4 regions of the Variovorax sp. VNK109 genome follow, and region 1 is predicted to be linked to each of the others. Evidence: predicted binding sites of a transcription regulator. Region 1 holds the regulator's gene; each other region holds the start of a gene.
The links. Region 1 encodes LexA, which represses DNA repair genes until DNA is damaged. Its sites were predicted from a motif close to ACTGTATNNNNATACAGT; they were not measured.
Positions count from the first base shown of each region.

Region 2: a site for LexA is predicted at 2,265-2,282, ahead of ACO2Q9_RS00460 (PA0069 family radical SAM protein). Genes of this name have one in related genera too.
Region 3: a site for LexA is predicted at 1,691-1,708, ahead of imuA (translesion DNA synthesis-associated protein ImuA). Genes of this name have one in related genera too.
Region 4: a site for LexA is predicted at 1,806-1,823, ahead of recA (recombinase RecA). Genes of this name have one in related genera too.

Region 1 is NZ_JBMSDV010000006.1:161,814-165,864, forward strand. Features, by position in the region: gene adk (adenylate kinase) at 1-283, shown strand, start outside; gene ACO2Q9_RS18630 (DUF6152 family protein) at 321-800, opposite strand; gene ACO2Q9_RS18635 (hypothetical protein) at 824-1,231, opposite strand; gene ACO2Q9_RS18640 (asparaginase) at 1,249-2,196, opposite strand; gene lexA (transcriptional repressor LexA) at 2,296-2,970, shown strand; gene ACO2Q9_RS18650 (hypothetical protein) at 3,092-3,448, shown strand; gene ACO2Q9_RS18655 (DUF1993 domain-containing protein) at 3,479-3,997, opposite strand.
Region 2 is NZ_JBMSDV010000001.1:96,739-100,789, reverse strand. Features, by position in the region: gene ACO2Q9_RS00475 (efflux RND transporter permease subunit) at 1-323, shown strand, start outside; gene ACO2Q9_RS00470 (efflux transporter outer membrane subunit) at 320-1,783, shown strand; gene ACO2Q9_RS00465 (hypothetical protein) at 1,780-2,199, opposite strand; gene ACO2Q9_RS00460 (PA0069 family radical SAM protein) at 2,312-3,403, shown strand; gene ACO2Q9_RS00455 (ureidoglycolate lyase) at 3,453-4,051, shown strand, end outside.
Region 3 is NZ_JBMSDV010000001.1:280,937-284,987, forward strand. Features, by position in the region: gene ACO2Q9_RS01285 (Y-family DNA polymerase) at 1-849, opposite strand, end outside; gene imuA (translesion DNA synthesis-associated protein ImuA) at 824-1,645, opposite strand; gene ACO2Q9_RS01295 (ABC transporter ATP-binding protein) at 1,812-3,677, shown strand; gene ACO2Q9_RS01300 (CDP-alcohol phosphatidyltransferase family protein) at 3,751-4,051, shown strand, end outside.
Region 4 is NZ_JBMSDV010000004.1:191,015-195,065, reverse strand. Features, by position in the region: gene argC (N-acetyl-gamma-glutamyl-phosphate reductase) at 1-178, shown strand, start outside; gene recX (recombination regulator RecX) at 203-700, opposite strand; gene recA (recombinase RecA) at 697-1,746, opposite strand; gene ACO2Q9_RS15295 (MarR family winged helix-turn-helix transcriptional regulator) at 1,888-2,403, shown strand; gene ACO2Q9_RS15290 (lipopolysaccharide kinase InaA family protein) at 2,641-3,426, shown strand; gene ACO2Q9_RS15285 (VWA domain-containing protein) at 3,444-4,051, shown strand, end outside.

The sequences.
Region 1 (4,051 bases):
GCATCCGGCCAGCGGCCGCATCTACCACGTCAAGTTCAACCCACCGAAGGTGGAAGGCAAGGACGACGAAACCGGCGAAGCGCTGATCCAGCGCGAGGACGACAAGGAAGAAACCGTGCGCAAGCGACTGGACGTTTACAGCGCCCAGACGCGCCCGCTGGTGGACTACTACTCGAGCTGGGCCAAGGCCGACCCGGCCGGCGCACCGAAGTACAGCGCCATCAGCGGCATGGGGTCGGTGGACGAAATCACCGCTCGCGCGCTCGCCGCCCTGTCCCGCTGAACGACCCGGCCGGCCGGATATCCCAGGCCGGAATATCTCAAGCCGGGCTCGACCTCAGGCCGTAGGCCCTGTCACCGACGAACAGGTACTCGACGCGCACGATCGCGTCACCCTTTTCCTGCGCGAAGGTGAACCCCACCAGCGAAACCTGCGCGCCCACGGCAATGGGGGCGACCTTCCACGCTTCCATCCGCGTGAGCGGCGCCAACTCCACTTCCCAGGATCGGTCCTTGCGCGTCGGGAGCACCGTCTTTGCCAGCAATGCCTTGCCATCCACGGGCGCGCTCTGTGCAGGCAGCGCCCGCTGGGCCAGGTCGGCGGGCAGCGCCAGATTGGCCGGCACCTCGATGACCAGCTCCGCATGCGGATTGCGCCACTGCACTCGGGTCACACGGCCCTGGAGATAGATCGGCCGGTCCTGGTCGAAGCTGCTCCAGCCGTGATGCGCCATCGCAGGCATCAGCATCGAGCCGGTCCCCAGCGAGGCCATGCCTTGAACGAGTTGACGTCGGTTCATCATTGAAAAGACTCCTTTCCAGGCTAAACATAGGCGATCCAGCGACCGCAGGTGATGACAGCCACCCAGATCACGCTGGAACACAGCATCTGCACGCGCGCCAGACCGTCGGGCCGGGCAAGCGATCCACGCCCATGGAACCACGCTGCATTGCCCGCCGCGAGTACCAGTAGCAACATCTTGATCGTGAATGCGCGATTGGCCAGAAGTTCCGCAGGCTGCGTGGCGAACATGGCCAGGCCCGACAGGAGCGCCAGGCCGAAGCCCGTGCCGACCAGCGAAAGACTCAGCCTGCCCAACGCTGGCAACGGCAAGGCAGCGCCCAAGCCGAAGATGCGCAACTCCAGAAGCACCAGATTGCCCAGTACCAGGGCCACGCCGACCAGATGAACGACTTCGAGTGCCGGATAAGCCCAGGCCGACGACAACATGGCGGAGGCTCCTGCCGTCAGCGCGCTGCAGGCCGCGCCGCCTCGCCCAGCGCCAGCATCAGTGCCACGCGCGCCTTCACCGGTGAAAGCCCTTGCGAATCCGGCAATTCCCGCCCGGCACTGCCGAACACGCGCCCGAAGGCGCAACGCGTGGCACGCACGACATGGATGCCCGCCTCCACCGCATCATGCAAGGCAGCTTCCAGGTCGTGGTGCAGCGTGCCGTTGCCGGTACCCGCCACCACGATGCCTTGCACCCCGTCCTGGCGCAGCAGACGCACCAGCCGGCCATCCGCACCGGCGTAGTTGAGCAGCACGTCGACGCGAGGCCATGAAGATGCAGGCTGGTCGAGCAACGCCGCTTTCGGCGACTCGACCGCCGGCCAGTCGCGCACGCACCGTACCGCCCCCTGCTCGACGTAACCGACAGGGCCGTCATCGCCCGAGACGAAAGCATCGAGCCGGTAGGTGTGCACCTTCTGCACTGCCCTTGCATCGTGGACCACACCGGCGCAAACCAGCGTGACACCACGCGCGCCAGGCGTCTGCGCCACGGTGACCGAGTCCACCACGTTCTGCGGGCCGTCGGGCGCGAGCGCGGTCGCCGGCCGCATGGCACAGGTCAGCACGACCGGCTTGGCTGGCTGCAGCACAGCCTGCAGGAAGTACGCGGTCTCTTCCACCGTGTCCGTGCCATGGGTGATGACGATGCCCTGCACGTTGCCATCAGCAAGCCAGTGCGCCGTGCGCTGCGCCAGCCGCTGCCACACCTCGAAGCCCATGTCCTTGCTGTCCAGCTGCGCGACCTGTTCCGTGACAAGGTCGATACCGGCAAGGGACGGGATCGCCTGCACCAGTTGATCGACGCCGATCTGCGCCGCCGTGTAACCCGTGTGATCGCCCGACGATTTCGCCGTGCCAGCGATGGTGCCGCCTGTGCCGAGGATGACGATCTTCTTGCCCATGACTTGCAAACTTTCAAAAACTGGTTAAAAATACAGTTACTGGATGTTCCGACAGTAAACCCTTCTGCGCCATGGTGCAGAGGCCCGCAAGGAGTCACCATGATCGAGAGCCCCAAACTCACCGCCCGTCAGCAACAGATTCTGGAATTGATCCAGAGTGCCATTGCGCGCACCGGTGCACCACCTACCCGCGCCGAAATCGCGACCGAACTCGGCTTCCGGTCGGCCAATGCAGCGGAAGAGCACCTGCAGGCGCTCGCCCGCAAGGGCGTGATCGAACTCGTCAGCGGCACCTCGCGCGGCATCCGCCTGCGCAGCGAAACGCTTCGCTCCATCAACGAATCCCGGGTCAAACAGTTCTCCCTGCCGTTGCCAAGCCTGGCCCAACTCGCCCTGCCTCTGGTGGGGCGGGTTGCCGCCGGCTCGCCCATTCTCGCGCAGGAACATGTGGACCAGACGTATTACGTCGAAAGCAGCCTGTTCCAGCGCAAGCCAGATTACCTGCTCAAGGTGCGCGGCATGTCCATGCGCGACGCCGGCATCATGGACGGTGACCTGCTGGCCGTGCAGTCCACACGCGAAGCCAAGAACGGGCAGATCGTCGTGGCACGACTGGGTGACGAAGTCACGGTCAAGCGCTTCAAGCGCAACAAGCACCTGATCGAGCTGCATGCCGAGAATCCCGACTACCAGACCATCGTGGTCGAGCCGGGTGAACCGTTCGAGATCGAAGGCCTTGCCGTGGGCCTCATCCGCAACACGATGCTGATGTAGGCATCTCCAGATTCGTGGCCCGGCAACAGGTGGCGGGCGTATGGCGCGGAGCCATCACCCTGTTGCCCGGCCCTGTGTTTCCAATCCTGCCTGTGTTCAATCTCTGCCGTCAGGAGTTCACATGGGAATCGCTCTTTTCACCCTCTCCAGTCTCTTTGCGCCGCTGCAGGCTTTCTTCGCGCCGGTATCCGGTCAAGGGGCTGCGGGTCGCGCGCATGCGCCGCGCCTGCCATCGACACGCACGCAGTCCGCCCGCATGCGTGTGCCGGCTGCGCAAGAGGCTTCCGTATCTGCGCCATCATGCCAACGCCAGGCAGTCATCAAGTCCCGCCCGTTGCGTGTGGTGCGCGTCGTCGAGCCGCAAACCCAGCGTGCCTGCGCAGGCCGCATGGTCATCAGCGGGCGCATGGCCGATGTCTGCGCCGAACTCGATCGCCTCGCAGCGATCGAAGCCGCCTCACAATCCACCCGGCACTGAGATCGGGCCAGGCAGCGTGAATCAGGCGCGTTATGAGGCGGTATTGCCCGCCAGATAATCCGTCTTGCCCAGCGGCACGCCGTTGTGACGCAGGATGGCGTAGGCCGTCGTGACATGGAAGAAGAAGTTGGGCAAGGCCCAATGCTTGAGGTACGCCTCGCCCGTCATGGTGCGGGTGCGGTCCCGGCCCACGGCGAACGTGATGTCCCGCGCTTCGGTTCCATCCAGTTGCGCCGCTTGCACGGTGGCCAGGAAATCCAGCGTCTTCTGGATGCGTGCCTTGAGTTCCGGCAACGTGGTTTCCGTGTCTTCGAACTTCGGCGCCTCAATGCCTCCGATACGCGCCACGCACAGCTTCGCCGCATCACAGGCGATGAGCACCTGCCGGGTGAAGGGCAGCATGTCCGGTGCGAGGCGGCTGTTCGCAAGGACGTTGGTGTCGTACTTGCGCGCCTGCGCGTCGGCCGTGGCCTTGTCGATGAAGTGCGAAAGGTTGCCCAGCATGGTGGTGAAGATGGGCACGCTGGCCGAGTGCATCGAAATGGTCAAGTAAGTCTCCTGAGGGGCGACGGTTGTCGCAAAGCCGTGATGCTACCGATTGCC
Region 2 (4,051 bases), on a different contig from region 1:
CGATCCTGATCGTCGAATTCGCCAAGCAGTTGCAGGAGCAGGGGCGTGACCTGTTCGACGCCACGCTCGAAGCGGTGCGCCTGCGCCTGCGCCCGATCCTGATGACCTCGCTGGCCTTCGGTTTCGGTGTTCTGCCGCTCGTGATCGGTACGGGTGCCGGCGCTGGCGGCCGCCAGGCCATCGGTACCGCCGTGTTCGGCGGCATGGTGAGTGCGACCGTGCTCGGCATCTTCTTCGTGCCGGTGTTCTTCACGCTCATCCGCGCGCGCTTCAATCGCAGGAAAGACGCAGCAACCACGGCACCGACGGAGGGCGCGGCATGATGCAGCGTCGGTCCTCATCTTCGCGCGCAGTGCCCGCAGCGCTCACGACCCTGGTGATGGCGATGCTGGGCGGCTGCGCCAACCTCGCTCCGGAATACGAACGCCCTGTCGCGCCCTTGCCTGCGCAGGCGTGGCAGTCGCCATCGCCTGCAGGCGCAGTGGCGACGCCCGCTTCAGACTTGCCGGTGCAGGACTTCTTCACCGACGCGCGACTCCTCGGCGTGGTGAACCTTGCGCTCGCGAACAACCGCGATCTGCGTGTCGCTGCGCTGAATATCGACCGTGCGCGGGCCCAATGGGGGCTCACGCGATCGGCGGAGTTGCCGACGGTGAATGCCACGGGCGGTGCAAGTCGTGCGCGCACGTCGGCGGATACCAGCGCCTCGGGCAACCCGGGCACCGGCAACACATTCAGCGCCTCGATCGGCCTGTCTGCCTGGGAGATCGACTTCTTCGGCCGTTTGCGCAATCTCACGCAGGCGGCGCAGGAGACATTGCTCTCCACGACAGAAACACGTCGCGCCACGCAGATCAGCCTCGTGGCCGACACGGCCACCGCCTGGCTCACGCTGGCTGCAGACCAGCGCAGGCTTGCGCTGGCAACACAGACGCTGCGCAGCCAGCAGGCGACGTACGACCTGATCGAGCGTGCGCGCGCACTGGGTGCGGAATCCGGCCTGACGCTGGCGCAGGCGCGCACGACGGTCGAGGCCGCGCGCGCCGACGTCGCCACGTACACGCGACAGGTCGCGCAGGATCGCAATGCACTCGAGCTGCTGACGGGTTCTGCCGTGCCGGCCGATCTGCTGCCCGCCGCGCCGTCGTACGCCAGTGGAGCGACCAACCCGGTCGCGGCCGCAGCAAGTACGGCATCGCTTCTCGTCGCCGTTCCTGAAGGCCTGTCGTCCGAAGTGCTGCAGCGTCGGCCCGACGTGCTGGCCGCTGAATACACGCTGCGCGGTGCCTACGCGAACATCGGCGCAGCGCGTGCTGCGTTCTTTCCGCGCATCTCGCTCACCGCGTCGGCCGGCTCAGCCAGTCGCGAACTCGACGGGCTGTTCGGCAACGGCACGGGCACATGGAGCTTCGCGCCGCAGATCGTGTTGCCGATCTTCAACGCGGGCGCACTTCAGGCGAGTCTGGACGTGGCGCGCATCACGCGTGACATCAACATTGCGCAGTACGAGAAGACGCTGCAGACCGCTTTCCGCGAAGTGGCCGATGCGCTCGCGGCGCGCGCCACGGTGAACGAGCAGCTCGAAGCGCAACGCGCACTGGTCGATGCATCCGGCAAGGCGCTGGAGCTCTCGCAGGCGAGGTTCCGCGCCGGTTCGGACAGCTTCCTCGACGTGCAGGTGTCGCAGCGTTCGTTCTACACGGCGGGGCAGGGCCTGATCAGCTACGAGCTGGCCGAGCAGGTCAACCGCATCACGCTGTACAAGGTGCTGGGCGGCGGCTAGCCGGCGTTCTGGCGTTCGCGCCATTTGCGGCGCTTGTCCAGATACCAGGCCATGAAAGGCAGCAGCAGCATCGAGCCTGGAATGGCCCAGATGAACAGATAAGGGCTGACAGACGACGCGGAGCGCAGCATCTTCTTCAGTTGCTGCTTGTCTTCGGGTGTCCATTTGCCACCACCGTTGCGCTGCTTCATCAGCAATGGCATCGCGCCCTTGATCTGGGCGAACTCGTCGGCCAGGCGGCGCTTCTCGCGCGAGTTCCCCGCGAGAAACGAGCAGAACCAGACAGGTGCCTTCTTCATCTTCGCCTGGAACATCAGTGTGGAGTCCGCGTCAAAGCCCGACTTCAATGCATTGCCCGCATCTTTCACGGTCGCTGCTTTTGTAACAGTGGATGACGGCAAGTCGGGCGGCGGCATGCGTCGGATTATGGGTGATAGGGCCTGCAGCGGCTACGCTTGATTTACATTCGTTTTCGAGAAATACTGTATTTATGTACAGTCATTTCATCGAGTTGATCAGGGTACGGGCATGGCCGACGTCACCATCCCGCTGAGCGTCATCAAGGGGCGCGGTGCTGCGAGCCGCATCGCGCACCGCTTCATGGCGGAGGACCGCAACGCCTACGACGACGGCTGGGACACGCTCGCGCTCGCGCAGGACGAGCGCATCATTCCGCAGACGCAGGTGACCTTCGAGCAGGCGCGCAGCATCCTCACGCACAACGACTCGCCGGACATCCCGTTCACCCAGGGCCTGAATCCGTACCGGGGGTGCGAACACGGCTGCATCTACTGTTATGCGCGGCCCACGCACAGCTATCTGAATCTTTCGCCGGGCCTCGATTTCGAAACGAAGATCATCGCGAAGCAGAACCTGGCCGACGTGCTGCGGCGCGAACTCGCAAGCCCACGCTATGTGCCCAAGCACACCGCCATGGGCACGGTGACCGACTGCTATCAGCCCGTGGAGCGCGAGTTGCGATTGACGCGCGCTGCCATCGAGCTCTTCAGCGAGACGCGGCATCCTATCGGGCTCGTCACCAAGTCGAGTGGTGTGGAGCGTGACATCGATTTGCTGGCACCGATGGCGGCTGCACGTCTTGCGGCGGTGTACGTGACCGTGACCACGCTCGATGGCGATCTCGCGCGCAAGCTCGAGCCGCGGGCGGCGGCGCCGTGGCGGCGCATCCGCACCATCCGTGCATTGGCGGACGCAGGCATTCCCGTCGGCGTGAGCGTCTCGCCGCAGATCCCGTTCGTGAACGAAGACATGGAGCAGGTGATGGAAGCCGCGTGGGAAGCCGGAGCGCGCAGCGCGTTCTACACGGTGATCCGGTTGCCGTGGGAAATCAACCCGTTGTTCAAGGAGTGGCTGGAGCTGCATTACCCGCAGCGTGCGGGCCGCATCATGGCGCGCATCCGCGACATGCGCGGAGGCAAGGACTACGACGCCGACTTCGCCACGCGCATGAAGGGCTTCGGCATGTGGGCCGAGCTCATCCGCCAGCGGTTCGAGAAAGCCTGCGCGCGCATGGGCTTCAACCAGCAACGCAGCGTCACCGGTCTGGATCTCACGCAGTTCCGGCATGCATCGCTGTCGGGCCAGGGGCATCTGTTCTGAAACGTATTCAGGGGATGACATGCGGCGGCTTTCGAATTCAAATGACGGCATGAACACAGCCACACTCATCGGCCGGCCCCTGGTGCGACCCACCGAGCCGGCGTCTGCCCCGGACTACCTCAACCCCGGCGTGCCACCCGGCACACGATCGGTCCGGATTCCACTGGTGGAAGCCACGGCCGAATCGCTCAAGGGGTATGGCGTGCTCGTGGACGACCCCAAGAACGAGAAGATCGAGATCGTGCGTTGGCCCGCGCAAGGCTGGCGCGCGGTGGACATCGACAGCGGCAACGAAGGCGGCGTGACCACCGGCACCTTCGTGTCTGAATGGCGCGGCGACATCCTCTATGGCGTCAACGAGGCGGTCAACGGGCACTACATCATCGGCTACGGCACCGCGCCGGAAAACGCCGACGACACGCACGCGCGGGACCCCGAGCGCCTGCTGCTGTGGCACTGCAACTACCACCCGGACGGCGGGCAGATGTTCTTCCCGCTGGAGCCCGGCCCCTTCCTCGTGCCCATGGCATTGCCCGGCGACGACGTGCGCCCCGAGGACTTCAAATGCTTCTGGTTCAGTGGAGGGCAGGGGCTGCGCATGCACCCCAACGTGTGGCACGAAGGCGTGTTCGCCACGCGCGGCAAGCG
Region 3 (4,051 bases), on a different contig from region 1:
CAGGCTCACGGGCATGCCACCCCAACTCGCGGTTTCCAGAGAACGCATGCGCAGGTGGTTGGCCGGCGCGGCCAGCGCGACGTGCGAGAGCCGTTCGTTCAGCAGGCGGCGCAGGTGCGCCATGTCCTGCGCAGGCCGCGCGGTGCGGATGACGAGTTGCGCGGTCGGCGGCAGCATCACGCCGTTCAACCGCTTCAGGTCGTGCGTCCATTCGAGTTCGAGCGCCAGCACGCCCAGCTTGCGCGACGCCAGCCATGCCTGCAGGCGCGACAGCAGCCGCTGCGCCGACCACATCAACTCGGGTGCGCTGGTGGCGGTGGCGGGCAGTTCGAGCTTCTCGTCGAAAGATTCCGGCGCTTCGATCCACGCATAACGCTCGGGCCGGTCGCCCCAAGCGGCATCGAGCGCCTCGAGCAATGGTGCGCCGAAACGCCGCGCCATGCCGCCGCGCGGCAATGCACGCAGGTCGCCCCAGGTCCGGCAGCCCATGCGCTCGAGCAGCCCGGCATGCGTCAACGCAGCCTGCAACGTGTCGATCGGGAATGCGGCAGGCAGGTTGGAAGCCGCTGGCAGCGGCTCGCCTCGCGCGCGCAAGCGCATCAACGCGAGCGCGGCAAGCGACGTACGGCCCATCGCTGCGGTGCGCATCGTCGGCAGGCCGGTTGCCGGATCGAGCAGCTTCGCACGCAACCGCTTCATGCCGCCCCACAGACGCAGGCTGCCGGAGACTTCGAGCAGCAATGCCTCGTCCACCCAGGCCACGCGCGACGTGAAGCGCAGCGCATGCCAGCCCCAGGCTTCGCGCTCGGCACCGGGACCGTCTTCAGGCAGCAGCGCGATCCAGTGCATGACCGCCCCCTGCAACAGTCGGCAGGCCGCGCGGCGACAGCCCAGCGACATCGGCAGCCATGGCGTCGGTATCCACGCACATCGACGTCGCACCCTTGCGGGACGCCAGCAACGCCTGCAGCGCCCTCGCCTGTGCACGCATGCGCAAGGGCTGCGCCAGCGGCGGGCCGCGGCGCTTGACGATCTGCACGTCGAGCGACGGGGCGGCGGCCGTGGCCTGCAGCTGCAGGCGCAGCCTGGCCGGCGAGCCGGTGCGCGCCGCACGCGCATCACGCAGCACGAAGAGCGGACGCGGCCTCTGCACGTCGGCCTGCATCGCCATCTGCAAACGGCGCAGTTGGGCATCGGTGGCCTGCGGCAGCCACGCGAGCACGGCCACCACGTCGGCGCACTTCAGGGCCTGCTCTGCCGCCCAGAGGCGCTGCGCGGGCGACTGCGACTCACGCGAGGCACACAGCCACAGCAAGCGTTCGCCCGGCAAACCCTGGGCCGCAAGGCTGGGTGCGAAGGGCACATGGGGCGGCGCCACCAGCACCACCGGCCCGGCGGCCTGTTGCACGCAGGCCGCCAGCGCCGGCAGCAGCAACTGCCAGAACGGCGTGCGTGCATCGCGCAGCAGCAGTTCCGTCATGCCGTCGAGCGGCCAGCCGCCGCCGGGCAGTTCGGCGTCGAGCGCGGCATGGCCACTGGGCAGCACGCGGCCCGCCTGATGGGCGAGCTCCTGCCCGCGCCAGACCGGCAATGAACCGGCCATGGCTTCGAGCGCGATGAGACGGGCTGAAGCGGCATTGGCCATGGCACACCCTGCTGGAATCCTTGTTGGTCGAAGTCAGGCCAGAATACTGTATTTATATACAGTCATCAAGCCGACCTGTAACAGCCCCCCTGCATCGTGGGCTTCCCGTGCCGGCAGACGGACCGGGCGCAATCGGACTAACATCGCCGGCCCAAGGAGTTTCCTCTTGCCTCTCTTCCGTTTCTTCGAGAAGCGGGTCACGCCCTATCCGCCGGCCGAACCCGCCCTGCCCCCGAAAAAATTCGTTTCCTTCGTCTGGGCCTGCGCCGCAGGGGTGCGCGGCTACGTCGGCTGGATGGCGCTGCTGTCGGCCGGCATTGCCGCATACGAAGCCTTCCTGTTCGCCGCGCTCGGCCATGTGGTCGACTGGCTGGTGAGCGTGCCGCAGGGCGAACTCTGGTCGCGCCACGGCGGCATGCTCTGGCTGCTGGGCGGCGTGCTTGCGGCCAGTGTCGTGCTGGTGGCGCTGCAGACCATCGTGAAGCACCAGGCGCTGGCCATCAACTTCCCGCTGCGCCTGCGCTGGAACTTCCACCGCCTGATGCTCGGGCAGAGCATGGCGTTCTATGCGGATGAATTCGCCGGCCGCATCACCACCAAGGTGATGCAGACCGCGCTGGGCGTGCGCGACATGCTGTTCACCACCAGCGACGTGCTGGTGGGCATCGGCGTGTATTTCATCTCCATCATGCTGCTGGCCTCGGGCTTCGACATCCGGCTGCTGGTGCCGTTTGCCGTCTGGGCCGCCTTCTACGCCGCGTCGGTGTTCTGGTTCGTGCCCAAGCTGGGAAAGATCGGCAAGGCGCAGGCCGATGCGCGCTCGATGATGACCGGCCGCATCACCGACGCGTACACCAACATCTCCACCGTCAAGCTGTTCTCGCACACGCACCGCGAAGCGTCGTTCGTGCGCGCGGCCATGGAAGACTTCAAGCGGACCGGCTATGCGCAGATGCGGCTCGTGAGCGCGTTCGAGATCGTCAACCACACGCTGGTGGTGCTGCTCATCGCAGGGGCCAGCGGCACGGCGCTGTGGCTGTGGTCGCTGGGTCAGGTAGGTGTGGGTGCTGTGGCTGCCGTCACCGCCATGGCGCTGCGCGTCACCGGCATGTCGCACTGGATCATGTGGGAGATGAGTTCGCTGTTCGAGAACATCGGCACGGTGCAGGACGGCATCAACATGCTCACACGCGCCCGCGCCGTGGTGGACGCACCCGATGCGAAGCCGCTGGCCATCGCGCGCGGCGAAGTGCGCTTCGACAACGTGAGCTTCTCGTACGGCCAGGGCCCGCGCGTCGTCGACCGGCTGTCGCTCACCGTGAAGCCGGGCGAGCGCATCGGCCTCATCGGCCGCTCGGGCGCAGGCAAATCGACGCTGGTGAACCTGCTGCTGCGCTTCCACGACGTGAGCGGAGGAAAGATCACCATCGACGGGCAGGACATCGCACACGTCACGCAGGACAGCCTGCGCAGCCACATCGGCATGGTCACGCAGGACACATCGCTGCTGCATCGCTCGATGCGCGACAACATCCTCTACGGCCGCCCCGACGCCACGGAAGAGCAGATGGTCACCGCCGCGCGCCGCGCCGAGGCGCATGAATTCATCCAGGGCCTGTCCGACCTGCAAGGTCGCACCGGCTACGACGCGCATGTGGGCGAACGCGGCGTGAAGCTCTCTGGCGGCCAGCGCCAGCGCGTGGCCATCGCGCGCGTGATGCTCAAGGACGCGCCCCTCCTGCTGCTGGACGAAGCCACGAGCGCTCTCGACTCCGAAGTCGAAGCCGCCATCCAGCAGAGCCTGGACACGCTGATGGAAGGCAAGACGGTGATCGCCATCGCACACCGCCTCTCCACCATCGCTGCGATGGACCGGCTCATCGTGCTCGACGCCGGCCGCATCGTGGAGGAAGGCGACCACCGCAGCCTGCTAGCGCAGGGCGGCATCTACGCGCGCCTGTGGGCACACCAGAGCGGTGGTTTCCTGGGCGGGGACAACGTGGAAGAAGAAGACATGTCAGTCATCGGCTGACACACGGACGCGCCCTGCACTGTCGGAGATCGTGAAGCGCGATCCCTACAGTGGGTATGAAGGAGACACCGTCATGGCCCTGTCGACCCATCGCATCCCGCCTTCCGGCCAGCCCGAAGTCAAATCACGGTCGCGCCACTTCTCGATGGTGCGCGATTTCCATCTCGCCGATTTCTTCACACTGGGCAACGCGGCCTGCGGTGTGGCCGGGGTTTTCCTCGCGATGCTGGCCATGGCGGGCAGCGACGCACCCGACCCCACCTACCTGCTGATCGCCGCCGCCTTCGCGCCTGCCGCATTCATCCTGGACATCTTCGACGGCCGCATCGCACGCTGGCGGCAGCAACATTCGGCGCTCGGCCGCGAGCTCGATT
Region 4 (4,051 bases), on a different contig from region 1:
GCCCACCGCCGATGGCAAGCTCGACGCGCTCGCGCTCAACGACACGAACAACCTCGAAATCCGCGTCTTCCCCAACGAGGACCATCGCCATGCCGTGGTGATCGCGCGCCTGGACAACCTGGGCAAGGGCGCGAGCGGCGCTGCGGTGCAGAACCTGCAACTGATGCTGGGGCTGTAAGCCCCAGCATCGGCGCGGCGCGGCTCAGGTTTCGTCGTCCCCGCCCGTCACGACGCGCCGGATCACTTCGGGCGCGAACCCTCGTGCGGCCAGAAAGCGCATCTGCTTCGCCCGGCCTGCAGCATCGGGGGCCGGTCCGCCGAATCTCTTTCTCCAGACCTCGCGCGCGCGCTGCGCCTCGGTGCCGCGCAACGACTGCACGGTGTCGGCCACCGTCTGCGCGTCCAGCCCCCTGGCGATGAGTTCCTGCCGGATGCGTGCCGTGCCCAGGCGCGAAGCGCGCCGGTTCACCACCGACTCGGCCACGCGCTCCTGGCTGATGAAGCCCCGCGCCTGCAACTCGTCGAGGACGCGCGCGAGCTCGCCCGGTGTCTGCTCATGCTCCCGCAGCTTGCGCTCCAGCTCCAGCCGCGAGTGTTCGCGCTGGCTCAGGTAGCGCAGGGCGCGGCCCTTGAGCGAGAGTTGTGGCCGTGCACGGTTGCCGCGGGCCGCAGGCCGTTCCTCCTGTGAGGAAACGCTCACTCTTGCACGTCTGCCGCATCGGGCAGCAGCGCGATGTTCAGCGATTCGCGGACCTTGTTCTCGATCTCGCGGGCGAGGTCGGGGTTCTCGCGCAGGAATTCGCGCGCGTTGTCGCGGCCCTGGCCGATCTTCTCGCCGCCGTAGGCATACCAGGCGCCGGACTTCTCGATGATGTGCGCCTGCACGCCCATGTCGATGATCTCGCCTTCGCGGCTGATGCCTTCGCCGAACAGGATGTCGAATTCCGCCGTCTTGAACGGGGGCGACACCTTGTTCTTCACGACCTTGACCTTGGTCTCGTTGCCGATGGCTTCTTCGCCCTTCTTGATCGTGCCGGTGCGGCGGATGTCCAGGCGGACCGAGGCGTAGAACTTCAGCGCATTGCCGCCGGTGGTGGTTTCGGGCGAACCGAACATCACGCCGATCTTCATGCGGATCTGGTTGATGAAGATGACCGTGCAGTTGGTCTTCTTGATGGTGGCCGTGAGCTTGCGCAGCGCCTGGCTCATCAGGCGGGCCTGCAGGCCGGGCAGCGAATCGCCCATTTCGCCTTCGATTTCGGCCTTGGGCGTGAGCGCGGCCACCGAGTCGATCACGATCAGGTCCACCGCGCCGGAGCGCACCAGGCTGTCGACGATCTCGAGCGCCTGCTCGCCGGTGTCGGGCTGGCTGATCAGCAGGTCGGGCAGGTTGACGCCCAGTTTCTGCGCGTACTGAACGTCCAGCGCATGTTCGGCATCGACAAAGGCGCAGGTGCCATTCAGGCGCTGCATCTCGGCGATGACCTGCAGCGTGAGCGTGGTCTTGCCGGACGATTCCGGGCCGTAGATCTCGATGACGCGGCCGCGCGGCAGGCCGCCGACGCCCAGCGCGATGTCCAGGCCGAGCGAGCCGGTGGAGACCACCTGGATGTCCTCGATCACTTCGCCTTCGCCCAGGCGCATGATCGTGCCCTTGCCGAACTGCTTCTCGATCTGGGCCAGTGCGGCTTGCAGTGCCTTGGCCTTTTCACTGTTGGGGCCGAGACCCTTGACCGGTGCGTCCATGAAAATCTCCTTGAAAATCAATAAGTTGGCTTCTCATCCGGGCCTGTTTCCAATCACAGGCTGGATGCTTGACCAGTACTGTAAGCGTCGCATACGTCGAAGTAAACCCGATATTTGGTCAGTTTGCTTTACCATCTGGTGATGCCAGAAACTGCCTTTCCAGCCCCGGCCACCGGCACCGCCGCCACGCCCGGCAACGACGACTGGCGTCAGATCCACCTCGGCCGCCTGCTCGGCCACGCCATGCGTCGCTTCGACGCACGCGTGCTCTACCTGATGGCGCACAACGTGCACGTACCGCTCGCGCTGTCCAACCTCGCCGCGCGCGACCAGGTGAGCGCGGCGCACGTCCACATCACCCGGCACCTGGCACTCGGCGGCTCGCGCCTGACCGACCTGGCCGAGCGCGCGGGCATGACCAAGCAGGCCATGGGACAGCTGGTGGACCAGTGCGAGGCATGGGGCCTCGTGCGCCGGGAGCAGGACGCGCACGACGCGCGTTCGCGCAAGGTCGTCTTCACCGAAGCCGGCCTCGCGTGGGTGCAGGCCTTCCACGACGCGGTGACGCAGGCCGAGGCCGAGTTCCGCGCGGAAGTGGGCAACGAGGTGGCGACGGTGGTGATGATCGGCCTGGAAACGTACGCCAGTGGCGCGTGACGAACAGCGCAACCCTAGAATGCGCGGTACCTGACAACTCCCATTCCGATGTCGATACTGGTTGCCCTGGCTTGCCCGCAATGTGCGGCTCCGCTTCCCCGGCTTGCACGCTGGCGAACTGTCCAGTGCAGCTATTGCGGTGCCACCATCGTGCGCAGCGGGCAACCACCGGTCCTGCGTGAGCCTTTCCATGCAGCATGGCTCAGGGCCCGCGGATCATCTGGCGGATCGTCCACCTTGGTCTGGAAAGGGCAGCGCTTTGCACAACTCGCACACCTTGGCACGGGCGAACACAGCGACGTCGTACTCGCGGAGCGCGTAGACGGGCCCGCCTGGCGTCTGAAGTTCAAGCTGGCAACGTCCGACGACTCGGCAAAAGCCCTGGAGCACGAAGCCACCGCTCTTTCAGTGCTGCGTGCCAGCACGCTGCCGGGCTCCGCTTATTTTTCCCTGCGATTGCCACACGCACTGGACTTCGGGTCGGTCAAGTCGGATGCACATGCAGCACGGGCAACGCTTGTCATGCGGCAGGCCAACGGCTACTGGGGCAGCGGTGCCGATGTGCTCATCCACCAGCGCGACGGCATCGATCCCCGCCATGCGGTCTGGATCTGGCGTCGCCTGCTCGAAACACTCCAGTTCGTCCATACCAACCAATGGCTGCACGGCGATATACGCCCAGGACACTTGCTGCTGCATCCGCGCGATCACGGCGTCATGTTGATCGGCTGGTCCCGCGCGAGGCAATTCGACCCGCGCGAAAGAATTGCAGCGACCGGGAAGGATCTCGCGCAAGCTGCATGGTCCATCCGGACACTTCTGCACGGCAAGCTGGACGAACAGCCAGGCTACGGAAGTCGCACACCCGCGCCTTTGCGTGAACTGCTGCAGTCGTGCTGCGAAGAGCCTGCAGGCGTGGCATCACGCGGCGCAGAAGCGCTCGCGGTTGCGGTGTCGCAGGCGGCCATTGCCGCATTCGGGCAACCCCGCTTCATCCATTTCGACCCCTTATCACCGACTTGACCTGACAGGAGCCATCGATGGGTTACGGAAACTATTCACACGCCGCGCACGTTGCGCTGATCGCCGACCGCGCAACCAGACCGGGTTCCGAAGTCTTCCAGCAGACGAGCACCCATCCGCTGATGGACCCTCGTGGCCTGACCATGCGCGAATCGCGTGACGGCCCCGATCACCCCAACTCACTGGCCATCGCCTTCGCGCTCGATGTGACCGGTTCGATGGGCGACATCCCGCACATCCTCGCGACGCGCGAACTTCCCACCTTCATGAAACTGCTGACGGACTTCGGCGTGACCGATCCACAGCTGATGTTCATGGCCATCGGCGATGCCAATTCCGACCGGGCCGCGCTCCAGGTCGGCCAGTTCGAGTCCACCGCCGAACTGATGGACCAGTGGCTCACCCGCAGCTACATCGAAAGCGGCGGGGGCGGCACCGGTGAGGAAAGCTATGAACTGGCCTTCTACGTGCTGGCCCAGCACACCGACACCGACTGCTGGGTCAAGCGCAAGAAACGCGGCTACCTCTTCATGACCGGCGACGAACTGCCGTACCCGGCCGTATCCCGACGCAACATCGACGCCCTCATCGGCGAAAAGCTCGACGAGGACATCCCCATCGAGGA